Tunturibacter psychrotolerans: one gene and its partner. The main gene of each other region encodes a partner of the protein of the gene in region 2 in a complex. Links are inferred from orthologs where the notes say so. Each region holds a gene or a part of one and is shown on either strand. Other genes may lie near its edges. The genes, in order: uvrB and RBB77_RS00035.

The links.
Region 1: the proteins of RBB77_RS00035 (region 2) and uvrB are in contact, whole or in part, in a crystal structure (PDB 7EGT), measured with the Thermus thermophilus proteins. The link is inferred for Tunturibacter psychrotolerans from one-to-one orthologs. Residues at the interface, in WP_096412145.1 of Thermus thermophilus: His654, Arg656, Phe657, Gln666, Asp668, Glu669, Lys680, Arg681, Leu682, Ser683, Lys685, Tyr686, Ala687; in WP_096411307.1 of Thermus thermophilus: Glu23, Leu25, Arg26, Asp27, Gly28, Glu29, Arg30, Phe31, Arg55, Glu326, Asp327, Phe328, Glu379, Ser382, Gln383, His398, Gly400, Arg401.

Annotation. Positions count from the first base shown.
Region 1 is NZ_CP132942.1:3,192,003-3,202,086, forward strand. Bases 2,265-5,237 are described here. They hold uvrB (excinuclease ABC subunit UvrB), read right to left. Parts: upstream 4,759-5,237; coding sequence 2,770-4,758; downstream 2,265-2,769. Other genes in these bases: RBB77_RS13225 (hypothetical protein), read right to left, coding at 2,265-2,411; RBB77_RS13235 (histidine phosphatase family protein), read left to right, coding at 4,872-5,237. Outside these bases: RBB77_RS13215 (DUF3300 domain-containing protein), read right to left, coding at 124-1,098; RBB77_RS13220 (DNA-3-methyladenine glycosylase), read right to left, coding at 1,171-1,785; more of RBB77_RS13225, read right to left, coding at 1,845-2,264; more of RBB77_RS13235, read left to right, coding at 5,238-5,486; RBB77_RS13240 (FAD-dependent oxidoreductase), read right to left, coding at 5,489-6,727; RBB77_RS13245 (HAD family hydrolase), read right to left, coding at 6,743-7,459; RBB77_RS13250 (carbonic anhydrase), read left to right, coding at 7,515-8,189; RBB77_RS13255 (DUF4097 family beta strand repeat-containing protein), read right to left, coding at 8,260-9,120; RBB77_RS13260 (efflux RND transporter periplasmic adaptor subunit), read right to left, coding at 9,238-10,084. UniProt on the Escherichia coli protein: The UvrABC repair system catalyzes the recognition and processing of DNA lesions. A damage recognition complex composed of 2 UvrA and 2 UvrB subunits scans DNA for abnormalities.
Region 2 is NZ_CP132942.1:1,712-12,127, reverse strand. Bases 4,970-8,274 are described here. They hold RBB77_RS00035 (ATP-dependent helicase), read right to left. Parts: upstream 7,966-8,274; coding sequence 5,170-7,965; downstream 4,970-5,169. Other genes in these bases: RBB77_RS00030 (hypothetical protein), read left to right, coding at 8,265-8,274; RBB77_RS00040 (hypothetical protein), read right to left, coding at 4,974-5,129. In the rest of the region: RBB77_RS00060 (PAS domain S-box protein), read left to right, coding at 1-643; RBB77_RS00055 (hypothetical protein), read left to right, coding at 811-1,854; add (adenosine deaminase), read right to left, coding at 2,204-3,244; RBB77_RS00045 (amino acid permease), read right to left, coding at 3,289-4,770; more of RBB77_RS00030, read left to right, coding at 8,275-8,609; RBB77_RS00025 (TIGR00730 family Rossman fold protein), read left to right, coding at 8,719-9,294; RBB77_RS00020 (DUF971 domain-containing protein), read right to left, coding at 9,416-9,871; RBB77_RS00015 (sulfite exporter TauE/SafE family protein), read right to left, coding at 9,915-10,416. UniProt on the Escherichia coli protein: A helicase with DNA-dependent ATPase activity. Unwinds DNA duplexes with 3'-5' polarity. Translocates on single-stranded DNA with 3'-5' polarity. Initiates unwinding more efficiently from a nicked substrate than double-stranded DNA.

The DNA of each region.
Region 1 (10,084 bases), 3.2 Mb from region 2 along the record:
GGGCTTTTATGATCGCCCACGCGGGCCTGGTGAAGATAAGGGTAGCAAGGAATTGTTGATCGGGATTAAAGAGCATGTCCGACAGAAGGAGCCTGCCGGACATGTTTGTTTTTCAGATGGAGTTTAGTGGTGGTGATCGCCGCCGTGTTCTCCACCGTGTTCTTCGTTGTGGGCGTGGCTCTCTACGCGTGGGGACGCTGGGTGTACGTAGGGATGTGCGTAGGGGTGAACGTAGACGTTGCGGTTGTAGTAGGTGCGGCCCCATGCGTGATGGTCGATCATGATGGCGTGGGAACCCCATCCGAAGCCTGCACCGTACCATCCGTAGACGCCGAAGGCAGGGCCGATGGTGACGGCCGGGCCGAAGCGGATTCCTGTGGTGATGATGAAGCCGGGGCGAGGGCGGTAGAAGACGACCGCGGGGCTGTAGACGGGGACGTAGAAGTAGGCGGGGTTGATGGGCTGGACCTCGAGGTAGCCGCCGTTGTCGGTGACGGTGTCGTAGGCGTTGGGGACGAGGTAGCCGTAGTCGTGGGCGAGGCGGCGCTGGCGCTGGACGGCGTCCATGACGTCAGGGCGCTGGCTGAGGACGGCGTTGCCGAGTGTGCCGGTCCATTGGGGGTCGCGGGCCATCGTGTCGAGGACATTGGGGAAGGGTAGGAGGGCGAGGACGCTAGGGTCCCAGGGGAGGTTGTCGGACTGGATGGCCTGGGCGAGGGGGTCGCCCGTCATGAAACTGTGCTGCTGGGCCCAGGTGGCGGCGTCGGGGATCTCGTTCCAGAAGGTGGAGGCGGTGAGGACCTGAGCTAGAAGCGGGTCTGGGTAGAGGGCGATGCGCTGGACTAGCTGGTCGAGCTGCTGAGGGGCCAGGGGCGGCGGGGGTGCCTGTTGTTGCTGATCGGGCGCGCCTGGTTGCTGTTGGTACTGCGGCTGGTCTTGCTGTGGGTAGGCTGGTGGATTTTGCGGGTAGGGCTGGGCTTGTTGCTGGTCGGGTGGCGGTGGTGGGGGTGCTTGGCGTTCGATGGGGGCCTGGGCTAGGGAGATTCCGCTGAGAGTCACGAGAGTCAAGGCTGACAGCGTTTTGTGAATGGTCTTCATACCTTCGTTATACCTGCGTTCCTTTAGCGCTTTGTGCACTATTCCTAGACTCCATTTTAGAGAGGAAGTTGCTTATGGTGCCGTGCTTCCGCCTACGAGGAAGCGGAGAGGGAGGTCGGCGGCTTTGCTGATGCCGATGCGTGGGGTGGTTAGGATTTCGGTGGGGTGGTGGCCGTCGTCGGCGATCTGGATGGCGGAGGTGGGTGAGGTTACGTCGAGGCCGTTGGAGTTGGTGCGGGTGATGTCGAGAGCCTGACAGAGACGGCCGGGGCCTCCGGTGAGGAGCTTGGGTTTTGTGTTGTGGGGAAGGCCGCGGAGATCGGCCATGGTTTCTAGGCCGTCGATTGGATCGAGGGCTCGGATGAGGACTCCTCCGGCTTCGCCGGGAAGATGCGCGGCGACGTTGAGGCAGTAGTACATGCCGTAGATGAAGTAGACATATATGTGTCCGGATGGGCCGAAGAGGATTGCGTTGCTAGGAGTGAGACCGCGGGCTGCGTGGGATGCCGGGTCGATGAGGCCGAGGTAGGCTTCGACTTCGGTGATGCGGGCGGTGAGGCGTTTGCCTTGGAGGTCGCGGATGAGGAGTTTGCCGAGGAGGTCTCGGGCTACGGTGTCGGGGGAGCGGGAGTAGAAGGTTCTTGGGACTAGCTTAGGGGTGCGGCGTTTTTGTGGGGGTGTGCTCATTTTTGTGCCGACTTTTTTGAGCTTACATCCTACATTCCTACCCGCCCTAAAGCGGAACGTTAGCGACCGATTCGGCGCCCTCGTTGAGCAGCTCTCAGTTGTTTAATCAGTTCCTGCCCTTCGGGTTCCCTGTATTCATAATTTAAGGTTTGGTCGGTCGGCGTCAGACGAGTTGTAAACTCTTCTCCGCTTTTGTCGTGATAAGTAACAATCAGCTCCCGATCCAGATTAGGGTTTATTAGCCGGATGATAGTGCTGGCACCATTCGGAACTGAATCCTCTCCATCTGCGCCATTATGTTCGCGATCAAAGTGCCACTGCACCGCATAGGCTGTCCCTTGGCCCTGATTTAGAAGCGTGAGGCAGCCGCCGCCCGGCATAACTTCCCATGTCAGAGGTAATAGCTTAGGACTAAGACTGACGTCCAATTGTGCCTTCGCTGTCCGGGCTTGTATCTTCGCAGCTTCTGCTTGTTCCCGCGCTGTTTCTGCTTGGCTGTTTGCCGCCTTAGCCTGTAATACGGCGACTATCGCCAGAAAGATCGTTGCCGCAAGTTGAGTCACCTCCAAAAATTGTTGAAGGTGGCTTGTTGCCTGCGTGATGACTATTTGCGTCGGTTCCACCATCGTTCTGTCACCCTATAGTCTGAAACCAGGTATTCGCTTCAATTACGAGGACAAGCGTTTGTGTCCAAACTTTAGATTCGATATTCGTTTTCAAGCTTCGAGCGAGTGCCGCGCAATCCGGAACAGCATTCACGATTGCTTGGTACGTTGCGTGTGGCAACGATGCAGTTGAAACCGGTTGTCCTAGAATCGGGGGAGACGGAGGTGCAGTGATAGTGGGGTACCAACTCATACTTAGCATCAAAGCGTGAAGTTTTTGATAGATTTCAAAGCTTGGATTACCCCGCAGCTCTACGCGTGCAAATAACTGAGCCATTATGTCTCCTCGAAGCAACACTATTATCTCCGACAATTAACATCAGCTGAAGAGGAATTCTTTGGTGCGGAGTTCTTTTACTGTGTCGCGGAGCTTGGCGGCTTTTTCGAATTCGAATTTTTTGGCGGCTTCGCGCATGTCGGATTCTAGTTTGCCGATGTAGACGTCTAGTTCTTGTTGCGTGGAGAAGTCGGGCATGCCTTCGGCTTCGTCGGTGAGGTCGGCGTAGTCGGCTTTGAGGATGCCGGCCAGGCCCATTTCTATTGGGCGAATGATGCTTGCGGGAGTGATGCCGTTTTCTTCGTTGTAGGCGACTTGTTTTTCGCGACGGCGGTCGGTCTCGTTGATGGCGCGCTGCATGGAGTCGGTCATCTTGTCGGCGTAGAGGATGGCGCGGCCTTCGATGTGGCGGGCGGCTCGGCCGATGGTTTGGATGAGAGAGCCTTGCGAGCGGAGGAAGCCTTCTTTGTCGGCGTCGAGGATGGCTACGAGTGAGACTTCGGGGAGGTCGAGGCCTTCGCGGAGGAGGTTGATGCCGATGAGGACGTCGTACTCGCCTTTGCGGAGGTCGCGCAGGAGCTTGATGCGTTCGAGGGTTTCGATCTCGGAGTGCATGTAGCGGCAGCGGACGCCGACTTCGGTGTAGTAGCTGGCGAGGTCTTCGGACATGCGCTTGGTGAGGGTGGTGACGAGGACGCGTTGATTTTTTTGCGTGCGGTCGCGGATCTCGGCGAGGAGGTCGTCGATCTGGCCTTTGATTGGGCGGATTTCTACCTGAGGATCGATGAGGCCGGTGGGGCGGATGATTTGCTCGACGACTACACCGGCGGATTTTGTCAGCTCGTAGGCACCGGGGGTTGCGGAGACGTAGATGATCTGGCCGGTGCGGGATTCGAACTCTTCGAAGCGGAGGGGGCGGTTGTCCATCGCGCTGGGAAGGCGGAAGCCGTAGTCGACTAGGTTTTGCTTGCGGCTGCGATCGCCGTGCCACATGCCGTGGAGTTGAGGGACGGTGACGTGGGACTCGTCGATGAAGAGGAGATAGTCCTGCGGGAAGTAGTCGAGGAGCGTGGGTGGGGGCTCGCCGGGGAGACGCGCGGAGAAGTGGCGAGAGTAGTTTTCGATGCCGTGGCAGAAGCCTACGGATTTGATCATCTCGAGGTCGAAGCGGGTGCGCTGGTGGATGCGTTGGGATTCGACGAGGCGGCCTTGATTTTCCAATTCTTTTTCCCACCACTCCATCTCTTCGAGGATGGAGGCGATGGCGGTGGTTTTGCGCTCGGGTTGGACGACGTAGTGGGACTTGGGATAGATGGGGAGGCGTGAGTATTTTTGTTTGACGGTGCCGAAGAGCGGGTCGATTTGGGAGAGTGAATCGATTTCGTCGCCGAAGAGCTCTATACGGTAGGCGTTCTCGTCGTAGGTGGGGTAGACCTCGATGATGTCGCCGCGGACGCGGAAGGTGCCGCGACGGAAGTCGACGTCGTTGCGGTCGTAGAGGATCTCGACGAGTCGGCGGGTGATGTCTTCGCGCTTTATCTTCTGGCCTTTTTCGAGGAGCATCAGCATGCCGTAGTAGGCTTCGGGCGAGCCGAGGCCGTAGATGCAGGAGACAGAGGAGACGATGATGGCGTCGCGGCGCTCGAAGAGGCTGCGGGTGGCGGCGAGACGAAGTTTATCCAACTCTTCATTGATGGTTGATTCCTTTTCAATGAAGAGATCGCCGGCGGGGATGTAGGCTTCGGGTTGGTAGTAGTCGTAGTAGGAGACGAAGTATTCGACGGCGTTGTTGGGGAAGAAGGTTTTGAACTCGTGGTAGAGCTGGGCGGCGAGGGTTTTATTGTGAGCGAGGATGAGGGCGGGGCGTTGCAGCTCTTCGATGACCTTAGCCATGGTGAAGGTTTTGCCGGAGCCGGTGACGCCGAGGAGGACTTGATCTTTTTCGCCGGCGTGAATGCCGGAGATGAGCTCGGCGATGGCGCGGGGCTGGTCGCCCTGGGGCTTGTAGGTGGTCGAGAGCTGAAAGTCCATCTTTATAGGATAGTTTATGGAGAGGGTTGGTTGCGAAGAGTGGCGTAGATGCGAAGAAGCAAATACAGGGATCCTTCGACTTCGCTCAGGGTCAGGATGACCGCATTTTTTAAATGGTTGAACTCGAGGAGGAGGTTGGGATGAGTGTGGGAACAGAGTTGTGGCTGGTGCGGCATGGAGAGACGGAGTGGAGTTTGAGTGGGGCGCATACGAGCCGGACGGATATTCCGCTGACCGATCATGGGCGAAAGCGGGCGGAAGAGCTGCGGGATTATTTGAAGGGCACGAAGTTTGATGCGGTGTTCGAAAGCCCGATGCAGCGGGCTCGGGAGACCTGTGCCATTGCGGGTTTTGGAGACCAGGCTGTGGTGGAGAACGGGTTGAAGGAGTGGGACTACGGAGTCTATGAAGGCAAGACGACCAAGGAGATTCAGGCGACGATTCCGGGTTGGTCGGTGTGGAAGAACGAGATTGTTGACGGTGAGACGGTGGAGCATGTTGGAGAGCGCGCGGATGGGGTGATCGCTCGTGCGCTGGCGGCTGCTCCGCAGGGAGGAAAGGTTGCGCTGTTTGCGCATGCTCATATTTTGCGGATATTGGCAGCGCGGTGGATTGGACTGGATGCGACGGGCGGTAGTTTGCTGGCGTTGGGAACGGGGAGCGTGAGTGTGATGGGGTGGGAGCGTGAGACGCGCGTGATTTCTAGCTGGAATCGCGGGTTTGAGTAGAGCTAGAAGTTTTTGATGTGCTGTGGCTGGAGGCCCACTCCTACGAAGCGTGCGGGTAGGCTTTGGAAGCCGGGGATGTGGGTTAAGATGCGGAGGGCGAGGGGCGGTTTGATGGGGCCGTTGTCGCGGAGGACGCGGTCGAGAATGCGGTGGGCGAAGACTTGAACGCGTTGGGTCTTGCGAACGGCGGGCTCGCGGTATTCCTGCACCTGGCGGAGATGATGTTGGGTGAGGGAGTCTGAGAGCAGGGCTTCGGTGAGGATGTTGGCGGTGGCTACTGCGTCCTGAAGGGCAATGTTGATACCGATGCCGCCGACGGGAGACATGGCGTGGGCGGCGTCTCCGATGCAGAGCAGGCCTGGGGAGGACCACTCCTGGAGGCGGTTGACCTGGATGGTGAGAAGCTTGACCTTGTCCCAGGAGTCGATTTCGGTGCTACGGCCGGCGAGGAAGGGGACGATGCGCTCGATGCTCTGCTGGAAGGCGGGGATGCCGGCTTGCTGAATCTGGGGGAAGGTGCCTTTGGCGATGATGTAGCCGATCTGGAAGTAGTCGTTGCGATTGATGAGGATGATGAGGCGGCCGTAGTTGATGTAGCCGAGGGCGTTCTCGGGATCGGATGATTGGCGGGCGAGTTTGAGCCAGAGGACGTCTACGGGGACGCCTTCGTCGTTGAGCGGGAGGTGGCCTGCATCGCGGGAGATGGCGTGACGACCATCGCAGCCGATGGTTAGGGTGGCGGGGATCGCGACGGGGCCGTCGGGAGTGTTGGCGCGGACTCCTGTGGTGACTCCGTTCTCGCTAATGAGGCCGGTGGCCTCCCAGCCCATGCGGATGGTGAAGGACGGATAGTGCGCGGCTTCGGAGGAGAGGAAGTCGAGGAAGTCCCACTGGGGCATGAGGGCGATGAACTTACAGTAGGTGGGGACGTGCGAGAAGTCGGCAATGGCGAAGCGTTCGCCGCCTATGATAGCGGAGAGCGCCGCAACCTGGGAGTGCGGGATGGTGAGGAATTTTTCCAGGAGCCCTAGTTCGTGAAGGAGATCGAGGGTGGAGGGGTGGATGGTGTCGCCGCGGAAGTCGCGGAAGAAGTCTTTGTGTTTTTCAAGGACGGTGACCGGGACTCCTGCGCGGGCGAGAAGAAAACCCAGCATGATGCCTGCGGGGCCTCCGCCGATGATGCAACAGGTGGTGGCGAGCGGGTTGGGGGTGGCGGTCATCCGTGTGGATGAGGGTAGCAAGCCGCCGGGAGCGCGTCAAAAGATTTGGGGGGGATCGGCGGCGATGAGGGAGGGCCAGTCGGTTGGGGAGTGGGCGAGGTGGTCAGGCGGGGCGTCTGCGAGGGAGTGGGGTTTGAGGCCAAAGGCGCAGCCGATGCTGCGCGCGCCGCAGTTGCGGGCGGTGAGGACGTCAATGTCGGTGTCGCCGACCATGATGGTTTCGGCAGGGGTGATGGTGCGATCGGCGAGGGTGGAGGCCTCCTTAATAAGGGCTTCAAGGCCGTGGGGGTCAGGCTTTTTGGCGTGGAAGCTGTTGCCGCCGTAGTTCTGGAAGAAAAAGCGGGAGAGGCCGAAGTGCGCGCAGATGTCGCGGGAGGGGTGAACGGGTTTGTTGGTGAGGACGGCCATGAGGATTTGCGGATGGTCGGCGCGGATGTTCTCGAGGGCTTCGAGGACGCCGGGGTAAACGTAGGTGTAGTCGAGTTTGTGGATGCGGTAGTAGTCGAGGAAGAATGTGAGTGCTTCGGTTACATATTGCTCGTCGGTGGAGTCGCCCTCGGGGTCGCCGATGGCGCGACGGACGAGCATGGAGGCTCCGTCGCCGATGTAGCCGGAGATGACGGCTTCGGGTAGGGTGGGCTTGCCGAGGTGGGCGAGGGTGGCGTTGACGGAGTTGCAGAGGTCAACGCGGGAATCGATGAGGGTGCCGTCGAGATCGAAGACGATGAGGCGGGGAGGGAAGGCAAGCGACATGGTTTAAGCGTAAACGATACGGTTGGTATAAGCTTGCTGGCGAAAAAGGAAGACTATGCGGCGAGCGATGGAGAGGGAGTGGACGCGGCGGCAGTTTGTTGCGGGAGCGGCGGCGGCTGGCCTGGTGGCAGGCGGTAGTGGGTTGCTGCGGGCGCAGACGGGGATGACGGGTGAGACCGCGATCCAGGAGTTGCTTGCGGGAAACGAAAGGTACATCGCTGGGAAGATTACTTCGTTTCCCGAGGACCTCAAGATTTTGCAGGAGAAGACGGTGTTGAAGCAGGAGCCGTTTGCTGCAGTGCTAGCTTGCGCTGATTCTCGTGTGCCGGTGGAGATACTGTTCGACCAGAGCATTGGGCATGTGTTTGTGACGCGCGTGGCGGGGAATGTTGTGACGCCGGAGGTGATGGCGACCCTTGAGTATGGAGTGGCTGCGCTGGGTCTGAAGGCCGTTCTGATCTTGGGACACACGAACTGCGGGGCGATCGCTGCGGCCGTGGAGGGCAAAGAGGTGCCGGGGCAGATTAGCGTGCTGTATCAGCATCTGATGCCGGGCGTTCGCGATGCACATGGAGATGTGGTTCAGGCTGTGAAAGCGAATGTGGTGTTTCAGACGAGGTTGGTGCGGGAGAGCTCTACGGTGATCGCGAAGGCGATAAAGGAGAGTGGCGTGAAGGTGGCTGGTGGAGTGTATGACCTTGGGGTGGGTAGGGTGACGCTTATTGCTTAGGTTGGTGGGCGAAAAATAAGAGCGGTGGCCGCGGATTGAATCGGCCACCGCTCTTTCATTCCGGGGAGAGTTATTTAATTTGAATGTCGCCGGAGCCGGTGCCTACGCGGATGGTAGGGCCTCCGCCGCCTACGACGGCGCTGACGTGGTGGCGATTGAGGCTGCCCTGCATGGTCATGGGCTGGGCGACGCTGATGTTGCCGGAGCCAGTGTCGGCGTCGAGGTTGAAGTGAGCGTTGCCGACGGAGAGGCGAACGCTGCCGCTGCCGGTTGAGACTTTCCAGTCGGTGGTGGGTTGGCCTTCGGCTTCTATGTCGCCGGAGCCGGTGCTGGCCTTGAGGCCTCCGGCGATGCCGTGGAGGCGGATACTGCCACTGCCGGTTTCGGCTTTGACGTCACCGGGACCATTTTGCTCAAGTTCGATGTCTCCAGAGCCGGTGCCGAGATTGGTCATGCCCTGGACTCCGTGAACGCGGACGCTGCCGGAGCCGCTTTGAGCTTTGACGGAGGCTCCGACATCCTGAATTTCGACGTCGCCCGAGCCTGTGGTGGAGTTGATGGCAGAGCCGCGGGGAAGGGTGATCTCGTAGTCGATGCTGATGTTGCGGAAGAGTTCGTTGTTGTGACGCTCGCCGATGGTGACGTCATTACCGCTTTGGACGATGGGTGGATTGCTGACGATCTGTTGAACGCGGCTATCGGCATCGCCGCCGCCGCTCATCCAACCGTGGCTGGAGTGGACGTGACCGATGATGTGGATTTGATCTCCGGAGCCGGGATGGAGGCGGATGTAGCCGGAGCCGGTGGAGATCGAGACGTTGGGAGAGCCGCCGGCGCTAAGGGTGCGTTCGAAGTTGCTGTCTGCTGCAAAGGCGGAGGCTGCGGCCAGGGAGAGAATCGCGACGGTGGAGGTGAGTAATTTGATCGTCATGATGGTTCCTTATGTCGACTCTGGTGACTGCGGTTTAGATGTTAGCTCAACAGATATTACTTGCGATCTATGTTCGCTCAAACGGCGAACTTTAGGTGGTGTCACTGGCCCTGCCTGCTATTGCTGAAGAATGACGGTGTCCCCGGGATTGAGGCCAGCGAGAATCTCGGTTTTTGTGCCGTTAGAGATGCCTGCCTTGATATCGATCTTTCGACGGCCGGTTTTCTGCTTGGGGTCGGGGACTTCGACGGAGGCGTTTCGGTCCTTGTCGTAGAGGACGGCCTGTTCGGGAACTGTGAGGACATTTTTGTGCTCTTCGAGGAGGATCTCGGCGTTCGCGGTCATGTTGGCTTTGAGTTCGCCGCCCGGGTTGTCGATGGAGACGCGGACTTCGAAGGTAGTGACGTTATCTTTTTCGACGCCGAGGGGGGCGATCTTGGTGACCTTACCCTGGAAGGTCTTGTCTTTGAAGGACTCGACTTTGATGCGGGCTGCCTGTCCGAGGTAGACCTTGCCGATGTCAGACTCGTCGACCTTACCCTGCACGTAGACCTGGTTGGTGTCGCCGATGGTCATGACGAGGGTGGCGGTGGAGCCGAGGACGAGAATGGAACTGACCGCGTCCCCAATCTCCACGTCGCGGGAGAGGATGGTGCCGTCCATTGGGGAGGTGACTGTGGTGTAGCCGAGTTGCTCCTCAAGCTGTTTGAGGGAGGCTTTGTTCTGGGCTACCTGGGCCTCGGCCTGGCGAAGCTTTGAGGTATCCACGGTGATTTGGGCTACGGCTTTGTCGCGTGTGTTGAGATCTGCGAGATACTTCTGCTGGGCGTCATCAAGCGCCTGTTGGGAGACGACTCCCTCCTTGGACATTTGGAGGTTTCGCTCGTAGGTGTGCTTGTACATGGGGAGATCGGGGGCTTCGGCGTTGACCTTGTCGTAGTCGATGGAGGCCGCAGCGGCGCGT
Region 2 (10,416 bases):
GATCGCGCACGAGATCAACCAGCCGTTGACCGCAATCATAGCCAATGCGCACATGTGTTCCGAGGCGCTCTCAGACGAGAGCGTCGACATCGCAAGCGCGCGCGATCTTATTCGGGAGGTCTTGGACTGTGGCTACCACGCAAGCGACGTGGTGCAACGTGTGCGCAACCTTTTCAGAGGTGGGGGCCCAGTAAAAGTACCGCTCGATATCAATGAAGTTGCAAGGGAGGTTCTAAACCTCATTCGCAACGAGGCAACGAAAAGGAGCGTCGGCGTAGAAATCGACCTGGCACCCGAACTGCCAGAGGTCTGGGGCGACCGCGTACAAATACAGCAGGTCCTGGTCAATTTGTGCATTAACGGATTTGACGCGATGGACTCCCTGATCGATGGTCCGCGTGTATTGGCTGTGCGAACAAGGGTTCATGGTGAAGGGGCAATTAGGGTTGAAGTGCAAGACAACGGTGTTGGCCTTTTCGATCACGACAAAATCTTCGACGCGTTTTATACAACCAAAGAACATGGGATGGGCCTGGGTCTACCCATTTGCCGTTCCATCATCGAACTACATAACGGTCGTCTTTGGCCACAGAGCGACGATCGGACCGGAACAACGTTCTGCTTCACGATGCCGGTGCCTTGAGCTCACAATCGTTTCCCAACAACTAGGCGTACACTACCCGGACTGGGGTGATTCAGGCCGCATCAACGCCCTTTCTTTTACCATCACGCGCCCAACGGCAGCATGTGATCTGAATCGGGCATCGCGCCTGACGAGCCCCTTGATCACATCGCTGGAAGGGACGGAATATGCCACTTATCGTCATCGCCGCCAGCACCAGAAGCCAGGATTTCGCTGTCATCGACTTCGAAAAATCGCCTCCTAAAACGACGATGGTGCGCGCATCGGCAGCGGGCAATGTGGTGGATTGTTACGGGAAACTGGCCGCCGTTGGAGATTGGGGCAGCGGGACAGTGACGCTGTTCGACATCTCGGACCCGGAGACTCCCGTGAAGCGCGGATCGGTTAGTACCAGCCTTGCCAGCGTGACCGCAATCTCGATTGACGACGTGCATGTGCTCGCCGCTGGCCGGACCGGAGGCGAGGCGCAGCTCGTACTCATCAGCATCGCCAATCCACAGCAGCCTCAAATCGTTTCGGTCTTCGGCCACACCGGCGTGACGGGCACCGACAGCATTTCGGGAGTCGTGATCCGGGGAAACAACGCTCTTGCCTGCGCGACCTTCGGCTGTCTCGTGATGGACTACGCCGATGCCTCGCACCCGAGCGGTGTCGGATACCCAAGCTCAAGCAGCACAATCGGTCTCGACGGCCAGGTCGTTGGGGATTTCGACGGACTGAATGCGCTGATCACCGCCCCGCCAACGGGCTGGAACGGCACGCAGCCTGTTTATGCTTATTTATTCAGCATCGCCAAAGGAGTTCCGACCCCGCCAGTGCAGCAGAAAGAGGGTGGAAACCTATTGTCCTCCGTTGCCGTCGCGGAGATACCTCAAGGCGGACACTACTTGGCGACTGCCGATCTGTCCTCAGTGACGATCCGGGCCTTTCCCGAGGGCCCAAAGGCATCGGTAAGCTTTTTCGTGCCTGAGGAGGGTGTTTCGAACACGACCGTGGCGCTCAAATTTTTGAACAACCCGGCGGTCGCACCGTTCTTGGCGGTTGCCAACGTGACCGCCGAGCAGGGTTATCTTGTCACCGCGAGTTTCCTCGTTCTTCAGACCGGCGAGCTGACCTCCACCCTGACGATCGCGACCCCTAACCCGGTAGCGAAGGTTGCGCTCGCACCCACCCTGAACCCAACGCTCGGCATCACCGGCTGGATAGCGTAAATGCAGAAGTTGTCTTCATCCTTTGCGCCGCAAATCGCAAAGCGTCCCTGAACTTCGGCCAAAAATCTTGTCAAGCCCCTTAGTCCACAAAACCCGCGCCAATCCAGCAGATTCGCGTGGCGTATCAGTTATGCTCCAACCGCTATAATAGTAAGTACAGTGACAAAGAGCCTCGGCCTAAGCCGAGGTTTTTTTACTTTGAAAGGAACAACGACCCGTAACCCCTTTGCTTGGACGAATTTGGCCGTAACCCCTTTGGAATGACGTTTTTGCACGGCACTGTGCCAGTTAAGTCATTTCATATGAATAATTTAGTCAATTCATATAGGGGGGGCGGGTACTCCTTGGATCAGTGCCCGTATTGCTCTACACGCCGCAACAGATCCAGCTTGCGCTCAGGCGGCAGAAAGCTAGCCTCCACGGCGTTCGCCGCCAGCTCCCGCATCTGCTCCAGTGAAAACTCGAATCGACTCTGCACCAACACGTACTCCTCGAGCAGGTTGCTCCCGAACATCGGAGGATCGTCCGAGTTGATCGTCACCATCAGCCCTGACTCGAAGTAATCCTTCACGGGATGTTCGTCGAAGCTCTTGCAACAGCCAGTCCGAATGTTGCTGGTCACGTTCAGCTCCAGCGGAATCTGTCTCTCCGCCAGCACCTCCAGCAACTCCGCGTCATGCTGAGCAGAAAGAGCATGCCCAACCCGCTCCGCTCCGATGTTGATCGCCGCCCAGATACTCTCCGGCCCGATCGTCTCGCCTGCGTGAGCCGTCAGCCGCAACCCGGCCGCCTTGGCCTCCGCATACGACTCCTTGAAGATATCCGCACTCCCCCGCGCCTCATCCCCACCAATACCGATCCCAACAATGCTCGGATACAGCTTCCGCAACTCGGCGGCCTTCCGAAACACCTTCACGGCTTCCTCCGCCCCGAAGTGCCGCACCGCATCGATAAGCCAGTAGACGGTCGTCCCAAAATCCTTCTCGCCCCGCACCCGGCCGCGCTCCATCGCCTCAGCGTACGGTTCCACCTCCTGGTTCTTCCAGTAGTAGATAATCCCGAACGAGATATACACCTCGGCATGCACCACGCCCTGCGCCGCCAGATCCCGAATCATGTTGTAAGTAATCAGCTCATAGTCGTCCGGCCCCTTCAAACGAGCCGAAACAGCCTTGAACGAGTCCATGAAACCAAGAAAATTCTCATAAATATAGAGCTTCTTGGCTTCTTCAACCGTCAACGGCTCCGCATCATGCCGCTTGCTCAACTCGAGCAAAGTATCCAGCTGAATGGTTCCCTCGAGATGCAAATGCAGCTCGACCTTCGGCAGCTTTCGCAGCCACTCAACGACGTCAATCTCAGCGTCTTGTTTCGTCTGTTTGCGCGCCATCTGTCTATCCTAGACTTGTTACAAACCTCGTTGCGCAGACCCACCTAAACTTTGGGTATGTAAAACTCACTACGCTTTCGGCTGTAGAAGAAGTAGATCAGCAACCCAATTCCAAGCCACACGAAGAACCGCATCCACGTGATGATCGGCAATCCCATCATCAGCAGCACACAGAACGCCACCGAAAGCACCGGAATCACAGGCCCAAACGGAACCCGAAAGCGCCGTTTTCTCTCCGGTTCACGATACCGCAGAATGATCACCCCAATCGAGACCAGAGCAAACGCGAACAACGTCCCGATGTTCGACAGATCCGTCAGCGTCCCGATGTCGAGCAACCCTGCAGGAACTCCGACCACGATTCCAGCCACCCAAGTCGCAACCGCTGGAGTCCGGAACCGCGAATGCACCTTCCCGAAGACCGCAGGCAGCAGCCGGTCACGCGACATGGCGAACCATACTCTCGACTGCCCCAGCTGAAACACCAGGATCGACGAGATCATCCCCATCATCGCGCCGAGCAGCACAGCCAGCCTCACCCAATGCAGACTATGTCCTCCCGGCTCGAGCGACAGCTTCTTCAGCGCATTCACCACCGGAGCAGCATCATCCACCATGCTCTGCCAAGGCACCAGCCCGGTCAGAATCGTCGCCACACCTATATACAGGATCGTGCAGATGACCAGCGTCGCGATGATCCCGATCGGGACATCCTTCTGGGGACACCTGCACTCCTCCGCCGCGGTCGATACCGAATCGAACCCGATGTAGGTGAAGAAGATGATCGAACCACCTGTCAGAACGCCCGACCAGCCGTTCGGCGAGTAAGGATGATAGAGCGTCGGCTTGATGAAGTGCGCGCCAGCGAAGATGAACAGCAAAATCGCGGCGAGTTTCAGCAGCACCATGATGTTATTGGTCCTGGCGGACTCGCGAATTCCGCGCACCAATACCACAGTAAGAAGCATGACAACCAGAAACGCTGGCCAGTCGAAGCCGAAGTGCCAACCAGGCGGATACAAATCGTGTCCCTGTAGGTCCTGCAGACCACCTGGCAGAAAGGCAGGCGATATCCAGCGCAGCGCCGGATGGAATCCAAACCAGTCCAGCAGATCCACCATATGCGCGGCAAATCCGACGGACACCGCCATGTTACTGCCCGCATATTCCAGGATCAGATCCCACCCGATGATCCAGGCAACAAGCTCTCCCAAGGTCGCATAGGTATACGTGTAAGCTGATCCCGCGATCGGGATCATCGACGCCAACTCCGCGTAGCAGAGTCCAGTTAGACCGCAGACGATCGCAACCAGCACCAGCGAGATCGCGAGCGCAGGTCCCGCGCCAGGGCGTCCCGCCAGCGCTGAGTGGTGAATCAGATAGTCCAACACCGGGGCTCGTAGAATCGACGTGGTGTCGAACTTCTCACCCGCAATCGCGGTCCCTACTACTGTAAAAATGCCTGACCCAATCACCGCACCGATACCCAGTGCAGTTAATGAGACCGGACCAAGCGTCTTCTTCAACGCGTGCTCCGGCCTCTCCGATTCAGAGATCAGTTTGTCGATCGACTTGGTTGCGAAGATTTGCCTGGCCAGCGCGCTCGCTCCTGCTTACGAATGAGTTGGTGCGGGGCGTTTCCGACTACACAATGCGATTTCAGAAGTATTGATCTTCCGGGCGGAGCCGACGCGGGAACAGCAGCCCAGCGACTCCGACAAGAAATCAGCTACCGCTTGCTCTGACCACGAGCTGCCTTCTTGACCTTCTGCTTGTTCTCGCCCCGGGCGCCGGTGCGCGGACCTTTCGCCGGTGCGGCTTTGCGTGCTGCGCGCTTTACCTTCTTGCGCTCCTGTGTGTCGGTGATGCTCTTCGTATTTGCCATGTATCTTCGCCAATCTTTCTTAAAATGCGATTTTCAAACTCTAGAGGCGCTCCAGCTGGGCAAACTTCTCCACAAGCTTCTTTACGCCGTGCTGTTGAAATTGTACTGTAATCTTCGCGTCATCCCCATCGCCTTCGCGACGAAACACAGTTCCTTCACCATATTTGGGATGCCTGACTCGCGAACCCTGCCTCAATCCAGTCTTCCCGGTCTGCTCTTGGACCTCCAACTTCGGACGCGAGACCTTCTGTCCCCGTGCAGCGAAGAAGCTGGCAATGTTGTCCATCGACTGTCCTGGTGCCGCGGTCTTGGAACCATATCCAGCGCGATTGTTCACTCCAGGAAGCCCAGACGGCCGCGTCTGGACTCGGTCACCGCTTTGGTCCTCATCTTCATAACTGTAATGCCGCGCGTTCTCTTCGCCGCTAGGACGGCCGAACCTGTTCGCCTTGGGATAGGGAGTCGCGTATGCCCCGCCGTAAGCTGAACCATAATCGGATCCCGAAAACTGTGGCCGTGCAGGTGGACTTCCTAAATCCTCCACAAGTCGGCTTGGGACCTCTTCCAAAAACCGCGAAGCAATGCTCGATTCCGGCATATCGCTTCCGTATCGTCGTCGATATCTTGCGCGTGTCATGATCAGCGTATCCATCGCCCTTGTCATTCCGACATAGCAGAGGCGGCGTTCTTCTTCGAGTCCAGTAGGATCACTCAGCGTTCGAGAGTGTGGAAATAGCCCCTCTTCCATACCAGATAAAAAAACGAGTGGAAACTCTAGACCCTTAGCTGCGTGTAAAGTCATGAGCGTTACCTTGGCCTCTTCGCTGTAACTGTCTGCATCGCTGACCAGCGCTGCGTGGTCCAAAAACTCATGCAGTGTTTCGCCGCGCTCCTGTGCATCCTGCGCCGCGTTTGCAAGTTCCTTCAAGTTCTCGATTCGCGAGAAGGACTCGGGGGTAGCCTCTTCTTCGAGCGCTCGAATGTATCCACTTCGATCGTTCAGGAATTTGATGAGTTCCGGCAGCGTGGCTGCATCCCCCGGTCTGCGAAACGCTGGCTTCTCGTCTTCCATTTTGATCTCCGCAGCCCTCTCATTCGTTATATCTGCGGATCTTTTGAGGACCACTGGAGCAAACGGATTGAAATTAGCTGAATCGATTCCATGGGCAGCATCCGAGTCGGAAGAGTTTTCCGCTGCGATCGTCGAGATCTCTTCGCTCGGGCCAAAGTCGAACCCAAAGTTGAAGCTTGTATCGAAAGAAGCATTTGAAGTCGCGTCCTCGGGTTCTGGTTCTGAGTTAGCCTCCCCAAAACCAAAAGAAACATCTGCTTCGGCATCTCCCTCTGTTTCGGAGAGCAGGGAGGTGCTGTCGTACGGAGCGAGATCGCCAGCAAGCTTCTCTGCAAACCCGGTTCCCAACATTGCCCTTGCATCCTCAATCAGCCGTCTGAAACTACCCAACGCCTGCAATGCTCGCGGAGGTAATAGCTTGTCTTCCAAGGCGCGCCCCATCGCATTCCAAGTGCTCATACTGCTCGACAGGGCCATTCGCTCCAACGTCTCCATCGTCGTTTTGCCGATTCCGCGCGGCGGAGAGTTCACCACTCTTCCCAGTGCCACTGAGTCGTGCACATTCTGCACCAGTTTCAGGTAGCTCAGAATGTCTTTCACCTCAGCGCGATCATAAAAACTGAATCCGCCCACCATGTGGTACTGAATTTGATAGCGACGCAACGCCTCTTCAACGAGGCGCGACTGAGAGTTCGTTCGGTACAGCACTGCACATCTCGGCAGATCCGCCTGTCCACCAGCTTCCCTTAGATAGCGCTGGATTCGATCAGCAATAAACAGCGCTTCATTTTCGCCATCAGGAGCTTCGTAGTAGCCGATCAGGCTGCCTCCCTCTCGGGTGGTGAACAGATTTTTACCTTTGCGCTGCGTATTCTGCGCTACGACTGCGCCCGCGCCTTCCAGGATGATCTGTGTTGAACGATAGTTCTGCTCGAGCCGGATTGTCTTTGTGTCGGGAAAGTCCTTCTCAAACTCCAGTATGTTTTTGATGTCTGCGCCGCGCCAGCTGTAGATCGACTGATCCTCGTCGCCTACAACGCAGACGTTTGCGTCAGGACCGGCCAACAGCTTCATCAGCTCATATTGAGGCCGGTTCGTATCTTGATACTCGTCGATCAAAAGATATTTGTAGCGTCGGTTGTATCTTTCTCTGGTCTCTCCGGATGACTTCAGCAGGCGAACAGTCTCCAGAAGTAGATCGTCGAAGTCCAAGGCATTCGCTTTAAAAAGCTCCTTCCTATAGATCTCGAAGATATGGGCGATCTTCTCTTCCATAGGGTTGGTGCTCGCAAGAAAATACTCTTGCGGGTCAATCATGTGGTTCTTCGCCCAAGAGATTCGTCCAAGCGCCACTCTCGGCTTCAGAGATTTGTCATCAATTGCGAGACGCTTTAGCGCCTGTTTCACCACGGCCTGCTGATCCGTCTCATCGTAGATCGCGAAGGTTTTGGTCAGACCAACGCCTCCCGTACGGAGCGCTTCTATGTCTCGTCGCAACACTCGAACACAGAAGCTGTGAAACGTGGCTAGCACCGGTTTCGTAAGACTACTGTGGCCCAGAATCTTATCCACCCGTTCTGCCATCTCTTTGGCAGCCTTATTCGTGAAGGTCACAGCCAGAATCGCATCAGCCGGCACGCCACGTTCCTGAATGAGGTAAGCGATGCGATGCGTAATAACACGCGTCTTACCAGATCCCGCTCCTGCCAGCAAAAGCACAGGTCCATCCACTGACCGGATTCCCTCTTGCTGCTGAGGATTCATATTTTCTAAAAGTCGACTCAACTGCACACACTCCAATATCTATTTTAAGCTCTTCCGGATCAGTCTCTCTGTGCGCGCAAGAAAGCGATCCAACCCCCGCGCTTTTATTGTTCACTTACGAACAGCATGTCCAATCATGGACAGGAAGCGAACTGATATAAGACTGAAACGTTAATTCGAAGGTCAAATCGATTTTTTGGGGAACTAGATTCGTCCAGCTTGCGTAACTCAATTCACGACGGGCTCCCTGATCCATGGCAGAGAACTTCAGTCGAATCCTTGAAGTAACGGAGCGTAGTATGAAACGTCACAACCTTTTGACCGTCGCAGTCGTCGCTACCTCTCTCCTCGCAGTACCGGCTATATACGCTGCTCCTGCAAGCATCTCATCTCCTGTTCATGCGATGTTTGGGAAGACGAAGACCAGTACTGTTAAACTTAACCTTCGCAATGACACCGCTACTTCTTTGCAGATCCTAGTCGGTGATAAGCCTATGACGCTGGAGCCCGGCAAACTGGTAAACCTCGAGGTCCCAGTTGGAACACGCATTGTCGCCAATAGTGCAACGCCAAACCACGCGGTAGGATCCCTCATTGAAGAAGTGATTAAGGATCACAGCGGCGCCACGATCGCAATCCGCTAAGATGGCCTACGATATTGACCCCGAGGGCCGGCCGCGCTCACATCAAGCTCCGGTCGGCCAACGGCTCCAATGGGGATTCAGATTGCCACACGCTTGATATCCTCATTGTATGATTCGCAACGTCGCAGTCTTCTGTGCGTCCTCCAATGGGCTTCATTCTGACTATCGAACCGCCGCCGAGAATCTGGGTCACGCTCTCGCCATCCGCAATATCGGCGTGATTTATGGAGGCGCCAATGTTGGTCTAATGCAGGCCGTCGCCCAGGCGGCCTTAATAGCTGACGGCAGAGTGATAGGCGTCATTCCTGAGGTTCTGGTAGATCTCGAAGTGGCACATCACGGCATCACCGAACTTCACGTCACGAGCACCATGCACACGCGCAAGGCACTTATCGGAGAAAAAGCCGACGCGTTCATCGCATTGCCGGGAGGCTTCGGCACATTCGAGGAACTCTTCGAAGTCCTCGCTTGGCACACCCTCAAGCTACACGCGAAGCCCATTCTCTTGCTGAATACGCATGGTTTCTACGACAAGCTTCTCGCTTTCCTTGACCACTGCGTAGAAGAAGGAATGCTCAAGCCGAAGAACCGCGAGCTCCTTCTCGTCGCAGATACAGTTGATGAGGCGCTTGCAATGTTGAACTTGGACGACCGACGAGCTTCTGCGGCAGGATCGCACAATTGATAGAGTATGACGCCAGCCAAACCTCGTAATGCAATCCGATTTGGTTGTATGGGGCGCACTGTTACTTAGGTCTGCAACTGCTCTATCTGCGTTGGACATCTCATGCACCGTCTGCCAATTCTTACTTCGTCACGCAGATGTCGCAACGACACACCCGCCGGAGATACTCCCAGGAGTAGATTCCACTTTCGTGTCCATCGTTCCACTTGAACCGTAGCGCGTACTTGCCTACCGGCGTCACCTCCAACGGTTTCACTGGGGCCTGATACATCTTCAGCAAAGTCTGGTCTTGTGCCCTCGCTTCTCCCGGTAGCCTGCCCGCTTTCTCTCGATCCTCGTGGCATGTAGCGCAAGGACACGCATTTCGCAACCACACGAAGTTCCACACGCTTTTGTGCCCGTCATGCCACTCGATCTCGACGCCAGTTCCCTCGGTCTTCTTTACCCGTACCTTCTTCGGAGTTACAGAGCTTGTCGGCATCTCTTCGTGCTCCGCGTCTTCGCGGCGCGCCTGCTCCGCGGTGACAATACGAATTCCCTCATGACTCATAGCGCGTTCTCCCTCTGCGGTTCCCATATCGTCACTACATCTCCAGACACCTTCACCCTTATAACGTTCATCAGCCATTTCTCCAGAAGAAATAAGCAGCCATCACGCATCCGGTAATCACAACGATGGTGCGTAGCACGTTTGAATTCATCCGCCGGGCATATTGTGCTCCAACATATCCGCCAACGCCGGCGAATATCATTGAGATTAGGCAGTAATGCCAGATTACTGCGCCGCTGAATAAAAACGTGACTACGGCGCAGAAGTTAGACAAACAGGCGGCGAGCACTTTGAGCGAGTTCAGTGCGTTCATCTCCTCTACTCCAAATAAAGCCAGCGCGCTCATAATCAAAAATCCAGCTCCAGCACCAAAGTAGCCGATATAAAAGCACACTGGCAGTAGAACAAAAAACAACGGGGCCAGAGCAGGGACTCTCTTGATATGAGGCTCACTTGATCGTTTCCGTAGCCATTGCGACACCGGACCGCTGATTCCAAACAACAGGGAAGCGACCAGCAGAAGCCAAGGCACCATATGCAGAAACGTTATTTGCCTAGTATGGAGCAGTACG